4 regions of the Photorhabdus akhurstii genome follow, and region 2 is predicted to be linked to each of the others. Evidence: predicted binding sites of a transcription regulator. Region 2 holds the regulator's gene; each other region holds the start of a gene.
The links. Region 2 encodes CRP, which controls carbon source genes, mostly activating them, when cyclic AMP is high. Its sites were predicted from a motif close to ATGTGANNNNNNTCACAT; they were not measured.

Region 1 (3,219 bases), 870 kb from region 2:
TACGACGACGATCATCACGTTCATTGAATTCACGGCGAGGACGACGCGCCGGATCTGGAGGCAGAATCAATGGACGCTCACCTTGCGCCATTTTTAATAATGCCGCGGCCAGCGTTTCTATATCCAGATCTTCCGCAGGTTGCAATTTAGACAACAGAGTACGGTACTGATCCAGATCACTGCTTTCCAATTGCTGCTGTACATTAGCGGCAAATTTTTCCAGACGACGCTGGCTCAACAATTCAGCATTTGGCAGTTCAACTTCCGGGATAGTCAGCTTCATTGTACGTTCAACGTTACGTAACAAGCGACGTTCACGGTTTTCTACAAACAACAACGCTCGACCAGCACGCCCTGCACGACCAGTACGGCCAATACGGTGAACATAAGATTCGGCATCCATTGGAATGTCATAGTTAACAACCAGACTGATGCGCTCAACATCCAGACCACGCGCTGCAACATCAGTTGCAATCAAAATATCCAAACGGCCATCTTTCAGACGTTCCAATGTCTGCTCACGCAGTGCCTGGTTCATATCACCGTTTAGCGCCGCACTGTTGTAGCCATTACGCTCCAGTGCTTCTGCCACTTCCAGCGTTGCGTTTTTGGTGCGCACAAAAATAATCGCGGCATCAAAATCCTCTGCTTCAAGGAAACGCACCAAAGCTTCATTTTTACGCATACCGTAAACAGACCAATAGCTCTGGCTGATGTCAGGACGAGTCGTTACACTCGCTTGAATACGCACTTCCTGCGGATCGTTCATAAAACGACGAGTAATGCGACGGATAGCTTCTGGCATAGTTGCAGAGAACAGCGCAGTCTGATGCTCTGCGGGGATCTGGCTCATGATGTTTTCAACATCTTCGATAAAGCCCATACGCAGCATTTCGTCTGCTTCATCCAAAACTAAGCCGCTCAGGTTAGATAGATCTAACGTACCACGTTTCAGATGATCCAAAAGACGCCCAGGTGTACCCACAACAATTTGTGGCCCTTGACGCAAAGCGCGTAACTGAACGTCATAACGTTGCCCACCATACAGCGCAACAACATTCACGTTACGCATATGTTTGGAAAAATCTGCGCACGCTTCGGCTACCTGTACCGCCAGTTCACGGGTCGGCGCCAACACAAGGATCTGTGGAGCTTTCAACTCAGCATTGATGTTATGCAGTAAAGGCAGACTGAATGCCGCAGTTTTACCACTCCCCGTCTGCGCCATACCTAGTACGTCACGACCATTTAATAAATGGGGAATACATTGTTGCTGAATTGGAGATGGCTTTTCATAGCCAAGATCTTCCAGTGCAGAAAGGATAGGTGCTGATAAACCCAGATCAGCAAAAGAGATTTCAGTCTCAGTGGTCATGTAATGGTGCCTCGTTAGTTATGGCGGCCAGTCTACATAACGCATCGAAAAAAATTTCGGTCATTTTCATTTAAAATGTGAACTGGCTCAAAGTATTTAATTAAACGAACAAATAAGCCCTCATCGGTCAAGATGATGGACTTTGTTAATCGATCTCGAAATGTTCGTCAGCTATTGCTGGTCCGATTCTGATAGGTCATCTTGTTCCTGGCCTAACAGCGCCAATTCCAACAATGCATAGCGGTGCTCAACAAAGTTATGTGCGTTGTTAGCTACCGTCAGCTTGAATAACGCAGATGCGCTATCCTTGTCCCCCAGACTTAGGTAATGTTTACCTAAATAGAAGTCAGTTTCACTGAGATGCTCAGCGAGCGAAGTGTTATCCGTTGCATTCTCTTTCAAGCGGTTCATCAATGTATATTCACTAATTTTGCCTAAATAGAATTCAACTATATTCCAGCCCCATTGCCCCCGGTTCGCTTTTTCGTAGTGCTGCGACAAGTTCAACATCGCCCCTTTAGGATAAAATTCTTTTTCCACCAGGTACAACCACAGCGAACGGAAAGGATCATTTGGATCGTCTTGATAAAACGCCTGCAGATCATCCTGCGCTAACTTATACCGACCACCGTAATACAACGCGATGCCACGGTTAAGACGCGCGTAATTGTAAGTTGGATCAAGCTCTAATACAGAATCAAACGCTTCATAGGCGGCATCAAAATTGCCAGCCTGTGTGAAGTAAATTCCCAGATAATTAAAAATCTCTGGAATATTAGGCCGAATAGATAAGGCAACAGAAAAATCATTCCGTGCCAAAGCTCTCAGCCCGAGACTATCATACAGCACACCTCTCTCATATAAAAGCTGTGCGTACTCATCTTCTGTCAATGACCGACTCGCAAGAATCTGTTCCATGCGAGCCAGAATGACTTCTTGTTGCAATGAAGGTTGTAACGGAATAGCAAAAACTTCGTTTTTACGCCAATCCTTGCTGCTGCATCCTGCCAAAAGAAGTATTGCTACAGCATAACACCAGCGCAGAAAAAGATTCATTTCCTACTCCCGAAAGTCAGACATTAATTAAGAATGCCCTATCACCCATATTGCATTTATTGGGCCTCCTGCCCTGAGTCTATAAACGGCGCTTTTTTACAAGACGCCGGTTTATAACATCAAATTTATTCTGCTGATTGTGGTGCTACTGGTGTATCCTCGACAATTACACCGGCTGTCGCTTCTTTAATGCTCAGGCGAACACGACCCTGGCGATCAATTTCCAGAACTTTAACTGAAACTTCCTGACCGACCTGCAAATAGTCAGCCACTTTCTCAACACGCTTATCCGCAATCTGAGAAATATGTACCAGACCTTCTTTACCACCACCGATAGCAACAAATGCGCCAAAATCAACGATGCGAGTTACTTTACCAGTGTAAACGCGGGCAACTTCGATCTCAGCAGTGATTTCTTCAATACGACTGATGGCATGTTTTGCTTTTTCACCATCAGTTGCAGCAATTTTCACAGTGCCATCATCTTCGATCTCAATGGTAGTACCGGTTTCTTCTGTCAGTGCACGGATAACTGAACCGCCTTTACCGATAACATCTTTGATCTTATCAGGATTGATCTTAATAGTGTGAATGCGTGGTGCAAATTCTGAAATTTCATTACGTGGGCTGTTAATTGCCTGTTCCATTACACTCAGGATATGCAAACGAGCACCTTTTGCCTGATTCAGAGCAATTTGCATAATTTCACGGGTAATGCCTTCAATTTTGATGTCCATTTGCAGTGCGCTGATACCTTCACAGCTACCCGCAACTTTAAAGTCCATGTC
Region 2 (3,219 bases):
TATTTTGGGCCGGAAGCCAATGATTTTGGCATGCTGGAAAAAACCATGATTGACTACGGTGAAACCGGTGAAGGCCGCCGTCGGAAGTACCTTCATACCTATGACGATGCCGTCCCTTACAACCAGCTCCCCGGTACATTTACGCCGTGGGAATCTTTACCCAAGCAGACAGATGTGCTGTTTTATGAAGGCTTGCACGGCGGCGTTGTCACACCGCAACATAACGTTGCCAGTCATGTTGATCTGCTAGTGGGAGTCGTGCCGATTGTCAACCTTGAATGGATACAGAAACTGATCCGCGATACCGGAGAACGAGGGCACTCGCAGGAAGCTGTGATGGATTCCGTCGTGCGTTCTATGGATGATTATATCAACTACATTACGCCACAATTCTCGCGAACACATATCAACTTTCAACGTGTCCCCACCGTTGATACATCCAATCCATTTTCAGCTAAAGCCATTCCATCATTGGATGAAAGTTTTATCGTCATCCGCTTCCGTGATCTGACTCAAATTGATTTCCCATACTTGTTAGCCATGTTACAAGGCTCATTCGTTTCAAGCATTAATACCATCGTGGTCCCCGGCGGAAAAATGGGATTAGCAATGGAGCTAATTATGACGCCATTGGTACAGCGACTGCTGGAAGGGGGAAAAATTAGTTAATCAGCGCCTGAGATAAATCGAGAAAATCCGGCACTTAAAATTTACATCTTATATTATTCAGTTAAAAAAACAGGTAACTGAGATATTAGTTACCTGTTGTTATTTTCCAACCAAGAAATAATTTTTCAATCTATATCTTTAATTTCAAAACTGTGGGTAATTTCAACCGATTTCCCCAACATCAATGAAACAGAGCAATATTTTTCCGCGGACAACATGACGGCGCGTTCCACCGCTTTATCTGCTAAATCCTTACCCGTAACAATAAAATGCAGATTAATATGAGTAAACAAGCGTGGCGCCTCTTCACGACGGCGGGAAGTTAATTTTACTTCACAATCTCTTATGTCGTACCTGCCTTTCTGCAAAATAGAAACTACATCAATCGTACTGCAACCACCGGCTGCCATTAATACCATTTCCATTGGGCTTGGCGCCTTATCGCCGGCATTACCATCCATCATGACCTGATGACCGGAAGATGACTCCCCCAAAAGAGACAATCCTTCAACCCATTTTACCCGCGCTTGCATAAATACCTCTTAAGTCGTTCTTTGCATCCAAGCCTACTCTTTCAGTATTAAACTGGCAATCTAATGAGCGGTTTATTATGCTGAAACAATACAAGACGAGACAGAAGCCTTTTCCTGTGTTAAAAACAGAAGCGGGCCAAGTATATAGGTTAAGATCAATACGTAAGACTCAAATTTCAGATAACCTATATAAAACCCTTATCTGTCGGTTTTTCAACAAACTAATATGTTAAGCTAGTGTCTTTATAAGCCAGCCTGACGAGAAACTTTTAGATTCTCGTGTTATTTAGGCAGCGATAACAACAGAGGATGAAACGAATGGTTCTCGGCAAGCCACAAACAGACCCGACTCTTGAATGGTTTTTGTCACACTGCCATATTCATAAATATCCATCTAAAAGTACGCTTATTCATCAAGGCGAAAAAGCAGAGACGCTTTACTACATCGTAAAAGGCTCTGTTGCGGTTTTGATTAAAGATGAAGAAGGCAAAGAGATGATCCTCTCCTATTTAAATCAGGGAGATTTCATTGGTGAACTTGGATTATTTGAAGAGGGGCAAGAGCGTACAGCCTGGGTACGGGCCAAAAGCGCCTGTGAAGTGGCTGAAATCTCCTATAAAAAATTCCGTCAACTGATTCAGGTAAACCCGGATATTTTGATGCGTTTATCTGCCCAAATGGCAAACCGTTTACAAACAACTTCTGAGAAAGTCGGTAATTTGGCTTTCTTGGATGTTACTGGCCGGATTGCCCAAACTTTATTGAATCTGGCGAAACAACCAGATGCAATGACCCACCCGGACGGAATGCAAATCAAAATCACGCGTCAGGAAATTGGTCAGATTGTTGGCTGTTCCCGTGAAACGGTTGGTCGTATTCTGAAAATGCTAGAAGATCAAAACTTGATCTCCGCACACGGTAAAACTATTGTCGTCTACGGTACACGTTAACGCTTGATTAATCAGCGCATAATCCTGCGCTGATTTTTCTTGTACTTAATTACACCATCTGATTAATTGCCTGTTCCAGCCGTTCCATGCCCTGAGCAATCTCTTCTTCACTGATAATCAACGAAGGCGTGAAACGCAATACATCACCACCCGCACTCAACAACATCAAACCATTGTCAGCCGCTAGTTGCAGAATATCTTTTGCTTTTCCCTGATACGGCGCTTTGAGTTCCGCGCCAATCAGCAGGCCCTTTCCTCGGATTTCACCAAATATCGAATATTTCTGATTGATATCATTCAGAAAATTCACTATCAAATTATGGCGTTTTTCAACTCCCTCCAGAACCGCTGGTGTATTGATAATATCAAAAACAACATTTGCAACCGCACAAGCCAACGGATTACCGCCATAAGTTGTACCGTGAGTTCCCGGCGTCATCGCCAAAGCAATATTCTCTGTCGTCAGCATAGCGCTGATAGGAAAGCCATTTCCCAATGCTTTTGCTGTGGTAATGATGTCCGGCGTAACATCATAATGCATATAAGAAAATAGTTTACCGGTACGTCCCATCCCACTTTGTACTTCATCAAACACCAACAATACCTGATGCTTATCGCAAAGCTCACGCAACCCACGAATAAATGCCGGTGCTGCCGGAGTAACTCCCCCTTCTCCCTGAACAGGCTCCAATACAACAGCACAAGTATGGTCATCTATGACGGCCTTAACTGCGTCTAAATCATTAAAAGGCACATGAATAATATCCGCGGGTTTTGGCCCAAAACCATCAGCATATTTTGGCTGACCACCCACAGAGACGGTAAATAAGGTGCGACCATGAAAACCCTGATGAAATGCGATAATTTTGGTTTTATAGGGGCTGTGACGAGTAATTGCATAGTGGCGAGCCAGTTTAAATGCCGCTTCATTCGCTTCCGCGCCTGAATTGGCAAAAAATACCCGTTCAGCAAAAGTAGCATCAATCAGTTTCCGCGCCAGAATCAAAGCCGGTTCATTGGTGAAAATATTACTGATATGCCAAAGTTTCTCCCCTTGCTGCTTCAA
Region 3 (3,219 bases), 2.4 Mb from region 2:
AAACATGGCGCTCCACTGAAACATGGCAAATTGGGGATCTATTTTGGTATGAAATCGCCAATGATGCAGACAGATGAAGGCCAGATTGAAGAATCTTATTCTATTTCCGCCGGTCTGGATTTCCCTTCCGTTGGCCCTCAACATGCCTATCTGAACAGTATTGGACGGGCTGACTATGTTTCCATCACCGATGATGAAGCATTAGAAGCGTTCAAAACCCTTTCCCGTGAAGAAGGCATTATTCCAGCCCTCGAATCCTCTCATGCGCTGGCTTATGCTTTAAAAATGATCCATCAAGCGCCTGATAAAGAGCAATTACTGATCGTCAATCTATCCGGTCGCGGTGATAAAGACATATTTACTGTCCATGATATTTTAAAATCCAGAGGGGAAATCTAATGGAACGTTACGAGCAACTATTTAAACAACTGGAAAGTCGTAAACAAGGTGCTTTTGTCCCCTTTGTCACATTAGGCGATCCAAACCCGGAATTATCACTGGAAATTATTGATACTCTGATTGCAAGTGGCGCTGACGCTCTTGAGTTAAGTATTCCTTTTTCTGATCCGCTAGCTGACGGCCCAACCATTCAGAACGCTAATCTGCGTGCCTTCTCCTCAAATGTGACTCCCTCGCTCTGTTTTGAACTATTAACAAAAATTCGGGCAAAATATCCTGATATTCCTATTGGTTTATTAATGTATGCCAACCTGGTTTTTCATCATGGAATAGACGAGTTCTACCGCCGTTGCAAAGATGCAGAAGTCGATTCAGTATTAGTTGCAGATGTTCCCATGTCAGAATCACGACCATTCCGTACCGCAGCGATGAAACATGGTATCGCTCCTATTTTTATCTGCCCTCCCAACGCGGAAGATGAACTATTACGTGAAATTGCTTCTTATGGCCGCGGATATACCTACCTATTATCAAGAGCAGGAGTGACCGGTATAGAAAGACGAGGTGAAAAACCGTTAAATCATTTAGTCAATAAACTACGGGAATATCATGCTGCGCCACCGTTACAAGGATTTGGGATTTCAGAACCTAAGCAGGTAAAAGAAACATTAGCAAGCGGCGCAGCGGGAGCCATTTCAGGATCTGCCGTTGTTAAAATTATCGAAGAAAATCTTTTCCAGCCAAAAATAATGCTGGAAAAACTGGCTGAATTTGTATCAAAAATGAAGTCTGCCACTCAACTTTAATACAAAAAATGGGGCAAAATCTGCCCCATTTTTTTATTAAAAGTGATAACCAACCCCAAACATAAATACCCACGGATCAAGCCGGGTATCAATTTTATATTGCTGGTCACCTGCTTTAAATTTCACATCTGTTTCAATGTTTACCCACCACACAGAGGCGTTCAACATCCAATTCTGATCTAACTCATAATCCAGACCAACCTGCCCCGCAACACCCCAGGAATCCTTCAAATCCAGACTATGTAAGTTATTATCTTTAACAGCCGAATTGCCGTTGAATTTTTCGTTAAAGAAAGTGGTGTAGTTAAGACCAACACCAACATAAGGACGGAAACTACTTTCTTTAGAACCGAAATAGTATTGCGCCATTAATGTCGGCGGGAGATGTTTTACTTTAGCAATATCACCAACACCCGGTAAACTTACCCGATGCTGGAAGGGTGTCCCTGCCAGTAATTCAAAACCAATATTATCGGTAATCATATAACTGAAGGTTAAACCCATCTGGGTATTATTATCCGCACTCAAAGAACCCACCCCTAATACATTGTCAGACCCCGTATTAGGTCTTACCGTCGCAGTACCTGTGCGGAAAATAAAATCACCCGCTTCATGAGCAAAAGCGAATGATGGTGCTAAAGTTGCCGCTGCTAATACAAATGCAGAAATTTTTTTCATTATTCATCCCATTTCTGTGATTTAAAGTCAATTAAAATATACTCATATATTAGAAATCATGATCCAAGACAGATCACATCTTTCAAAGAATTTCAGTAAAACCGCATATTTATAATATTATTATTTCAATTGGGAATTATTTTAAATTGATCCAGATCAAAATTCATTTATTATTAATCAGTTACAAATCCTTTATTTATATACTCATTCCGAAGTTTTATCTTTCCTTATCATTATATTTCCATTATGTTTTAATAAGGTTAATTTTATGTTTATTTTTATCTTAAGAATATAAAGTGAAGAACTTTTTTCTACTATCAATAATCACAGTTAACCATTAATTTATCCGTATCATCTCGTTTCTACTATCCACATTTCCCCATAACAAGGTACAATCACCCCTTATGCATTGTTGTTTAACCTGATAGGAGCTGTCTTCATGCCAATCACGGCGAATACCCTGTACCGTGACAGTTTTAACTTTTTCAAAAATCAACTGTTAAGTACCCTGACTTTGGCCGTTCTGGCGGCTCTGGTTACCACCTTATTGGGGCACCTGTTTATTCCTGACAGCGAACAGATGAAGTTGCTGACAGAAGCAGAATTTACGTTTGCCACTTCAGGCAAGGCCGGTATTCAGGAGCTGGTGTCTCAAATGACCCCAGAGCAACAGTCAATGATCATGCGAGCGGGAATCGGGACCATTTTCTCAAGTATGATTGGCAGCGTGCTACTGGTCGGTGGCGTACTGACGCTGGTCGCGGCAGTTTCAGCAGGAAACCGTATTTCTTCATTACAGGCAATTGGTTTATCAGCAAGCCAGTTACCGAAACTATTCCTATTACTGCTTATCTGCACCCTGTTAATTCAACTGGGCTTGATGCTGATGCTAGTACCAGGCATTATTTTGTCGATCGCACTGGCTTTATCACCCGTTATTATGACTGCTGAACGTCGCGGCATTTTTGCTTCTATGAAAATAAGCTGGAAACTAGCATTTGCTAATATTCGTCTGTTGGTTCCGGCAATTCTTTTATGGCTGACCGCAAGGCTCTTGTTGGTATTTATTATTGACCGCCTAACATTCATTCACAGCGAGATGGCAGGGATTATTCTTGGTGTATTCAATAACCTCATTTCAGCTATTTTGCTGATTTATCTGTTCCGGTTGTATATGCTGATTGCCTCTCCACAACAAAAATCAATATAAAGTAGCTATTCAAACAAAACCCCATAGTGATAAAACTATGGGGTAAACAGAATAAGCTGGTGATAACTGAATTGAACTAATATGCAAAAAATTCCCTGTTTTTCAACAGGGAATTCTATAGAAAAG
Region 4 (3,219 bases), 1.0 Mb from region 2:
CATTTCCCAAAGCAGGACCAACACCAGAATCCACTAATACTTGTTTAAATACACCACCAGCCCCAGTCACCAATAAAATAATTCCAGCCGGTTGAATAGCCGAAGAGCAAATATCCATCACTTTTTCTTTACTCATCCCACGGCGAATTGCCAAACCATAAATAGCAATCAAACAAGCAACTAAAATCGCAGAAAATGGATGACCGATAAATGCAAGCCACTGATACAACTCAGAACCCTGTTCAACAAAATTCTCACCAATAGCCTTTAATCCAACCAAAGCCAAAGGGAACAGAACCAGTGACAAACTCAAACCAAAAGATGGCATCTTACCTTGACCAAGACTTGGCTCACTTATATCGTTGGGTAAATCCAGAGTGACATACTTACTGATAAAACTACCGAAGATTGGCCCCGCTAGTAACATCCCAGGAATCGCGGCACTGATACCAATCAAGATCATCCAACCAAAGTCAGCATTCATTTGTGAAGCCAACAACATCGGTACTGGACCAGGTAACAAAAACGCTGCGGCGGCTGCAACACCGGCAAACAAAGGAATAACCAGCTTGACTACATTACCGCCAGTACGACGCGCTACTGCAAATGCCACACCAATCAATAAAACAATCGCTACATCAAAGAACAACGGCAAAGCACAAACCAGGCCAGCAATCCCCAGTGAATAATGAGCATTCTTTTCACCAAAACTATTTAGTAATTTAACCGCAATTTGATCCAGTGCGCCTGTTTCATGCAGAACTTTACCAAACATTGCCCCTAGTGCGACAACAATAGCTAAGAAACCTAACGTTCCTCCCATTCCTTCTTGCATTGTTTCAGCAATTTTATCCAGTGGCATACCAGAAAAAACACCCGCTCCCATAGAAACCAGTATTAACGCAACAAAAGCGTGTATTCTGGCTTTCATCACCAGAAACAATAGTAAGAGAACAGAACCCACCGCTGTCAGCACTAAGGTTAAAGTATTCATTATTTTTCCCCTGAAATGACACTATTAATTATTCTTATCGAGTGATTTATCACTTCATCAAGAGATGATCTAATGTCAACCAGATAAACATCCTGTTCATCACTCTCTGGCTCTTCTAATGCCTCAAACTGAGATACCAACATTTGAGGTTTAAAAAAATGATCTTTACGTGCCTTCAATCGACTTTCAATTAAATCAAAGTCGCCTTTCATATAAAGAAATGACAGATTCTTATTATTATCACGCAGTATATCCCGGTAATGTTTTTTTAAAGCAGAACAAACAATTAAGGAGACCGAGTTTGTGCGTTGCATAGCAAAAATTGCATGGTTCAATGATTTCAACCAAGGCTCACGATCTTCATCATTCAGTGCATAGCCTTTAGCCATCTTACTAATGTTAGATCTTGGGTGTAAAAAATCACCATCTAAAAAAGCAGAATCCAATTTACAGGCTACAGCACTGGCAACAGCAGATTTACCACTACCGGATACCCCCATAAGCACAAAAGCATGATTCGAATGCTGGGTATCACCCATATAAACTCCTTAACGTAGATATTTTATCTACAAAATGTTACCGGTAACTGTTATCGGTAACATTATCAGAAGTAGAGATGAAATTCGCAACAACACGAAATATTCAGGAAATATAAATGTGACACTCATCACAAATTAGTTCAAAAAATGCAAATCCACCAGACCGATTAGATACTCTCCCCCGGAGATAACTGAAAACCTATATCAATCATTTTTTGCGGTAAATGTTCGCCTTTCAACCGAGCCATTAATAATTCGGCAGCCCTCCGCCCCATTAAGTCACGAGACGTCAATACACTGGCAAGTTTTGGTGTCATCGCTTGACCAACATCATGACCATGAAAGCCAGCTATCGCAATATCATGCGGTACAGCTATCCCTTGACGTTGGCACTCGAAAATTGCGCCGATAGCGAGATCATCGTTAGTACAAAATAGACCATCAACATCAGGATATTTTGTTCGTGCTTCATTCAGTAACTGCCCCCCTAACGTGTAAGAAGAGCTGTCTGGAGTCATTATCTTACCTGGTTTTAACCCCGCACCTTCCATTGCAGCTTCATAACCCTCCAGACGAATAATTGTCCTTTCATCTTGTCTCGCACCAAGATAAATCACCCGCTGACAACCACGCTCAATCATTGCCATTGTCATTTGCCGAGCAGCTTCAAAGTTGTCAATACCGACCGCCGTATCAAAACAAGGAGAAACACAATCCATCAGCTCAACGACAGGGATACCAGCCGTTTCCAACATTTTTAAAGTTCGTGGAGTGTGAGTGCGTTCTGAAAGAATCAAACCATCAATATTATAGGAAAGTAAAGAAATCAAACGCTCTTCTTCCTTTTCTGAGCGATATCCATAGTGAGCCAACATAGTTTGATAACCATAATTGTCCGTCACATATTCGATACCACGGATAACCTCCGCAAAAACTTGGTTAGTCAAAGAAGGCAATAAAATACCAATAGCATGACTAGTAGAATTAGAAAGAATATCCGGCACTTTATTTGGGATATAACCTAACTCATCTAAAGCATCCGCTATTTTTTCTCGCAATTGCTCAGAAACTTGATCAGGATTACGTAAGAAACGACTTACCGTCATTTTAGTTACACCAACACGATCAGCAACATCTTGTAAAATAGGGCGTTTTTTCTTCATATTTCAATGCAATATAGAATTAGTCAAGTTTAGGATAATAAACGCAGTGTTATGACATATTTATACACTATAAGGATACATTTTTTAAACTTAGTCTGATAGTGAAACCGTAATCCCCATTTATTCAATGCATCGTAAAATCTCATCCTTTAGAGCGGAAATATAAGAAATGTTTTTTTATTAATCAGGAGGATTTATTACCGAATGATTGAAAGGCAATGAACCACCACAATCAGCAAGAACCAAGTCTCTACAGTGACTAAGAACTTGAAAATTGCCAAACCTATCAAAATCAGATAGCAGAGACATTAAGTCAGCTTAGGAGAAATGTCCAGACGAAATTAAGGTTTAATCATTCGATACTGACTCAAGGTTAATATGAACTACGTTGTTAACTTAAGTACAAGCAGGCATGCAATTAAGAGAAAACTATCGTCAGCTCATACCAATTAAGAAAAGGCTACGTCATAAAGTACTCAAAACCGATATCAAAAATAACCTGTTAATCAGCATGCCGATAAGA

Region 1: a site for CRP is predicted at 1,451-1,468, ahead of yrbN (protein YrbN). Genes of this name have one in related genera too.
Region 3: a site for CRP is predicted at 2,028-2,045, ahead of ompW (outer membrane protein OmpW). Genes of this name have one in related genera too.
Region 4: a site for CRP is predicted at 1,650-1,667, ahead of gntK (gluconokinase). Genes of this name have one in related genera too.

Annotation. Positions count from the first base shown of each region.
Region 1 is NZ_CP020335.1:5,276,842-5,280,060, forward strand. Features, by position in the region: gene B0X70_RS22585 (DEAD/DEAH family ATP-dependent RNA helicase) at 1-1,375, opposite strand, end outside; gene yrbN (protein YrbN) at 1,365-1,445, opposite strand; gene nlpI (lipoprotein NlpI) at 1,547-2,431, opposite strand; gene pnp (polyribonucleotide nucleotidyltransferase) at 2,557-3,219, opposite strand, start outside.
Region 2 is NZ_CP020335.1:423,793-427,011, reverse strand. Features, by position in the region: gene B0X70_RS01830 (phosphoribulokinase) at 1-669, shown strand, start outside; gene B0X70_RS01825 (OsmC family protein) at 795-1,202, opposite strand; gene crp (cAMP-activated global transcriptional regulator CRP) at 1,521-2,153, shown strand; gene argD (bifunctional acetylornithine/succinyldiaminopimelate transaminase) at 2,203-3,219, opposite strand, start outside.
Region 3 is NZ_CP020335.1:2,848,279-2,851,497, forward strand. Features, by position in the region: gene trpB (tryptophan synthase subunit beta) at 1-399, shown strand, start outside; gene trpA (tryptophan synthase subunit alpha) at 399-1,205, shown strand; gene ompW (outer membrane protein OmpW) at 1,242-1,883, opposite strand; gene B0X70_RS12425 (YciC family protein) at 2,323-3,093, shown strand.
Region 4 is NZ_CP020335.1:5,150,658-5,153,876, forward strand. Features, by position in the region: gene gntU (gluconate transporter) at 1-994, opposite strand, end outside; gene gntK (gluconokinase) at 994-1,533, opposite strand; gene gntR (gluconate operon transcriptional repressor GntR) at 1,701-2,696, opposite strand.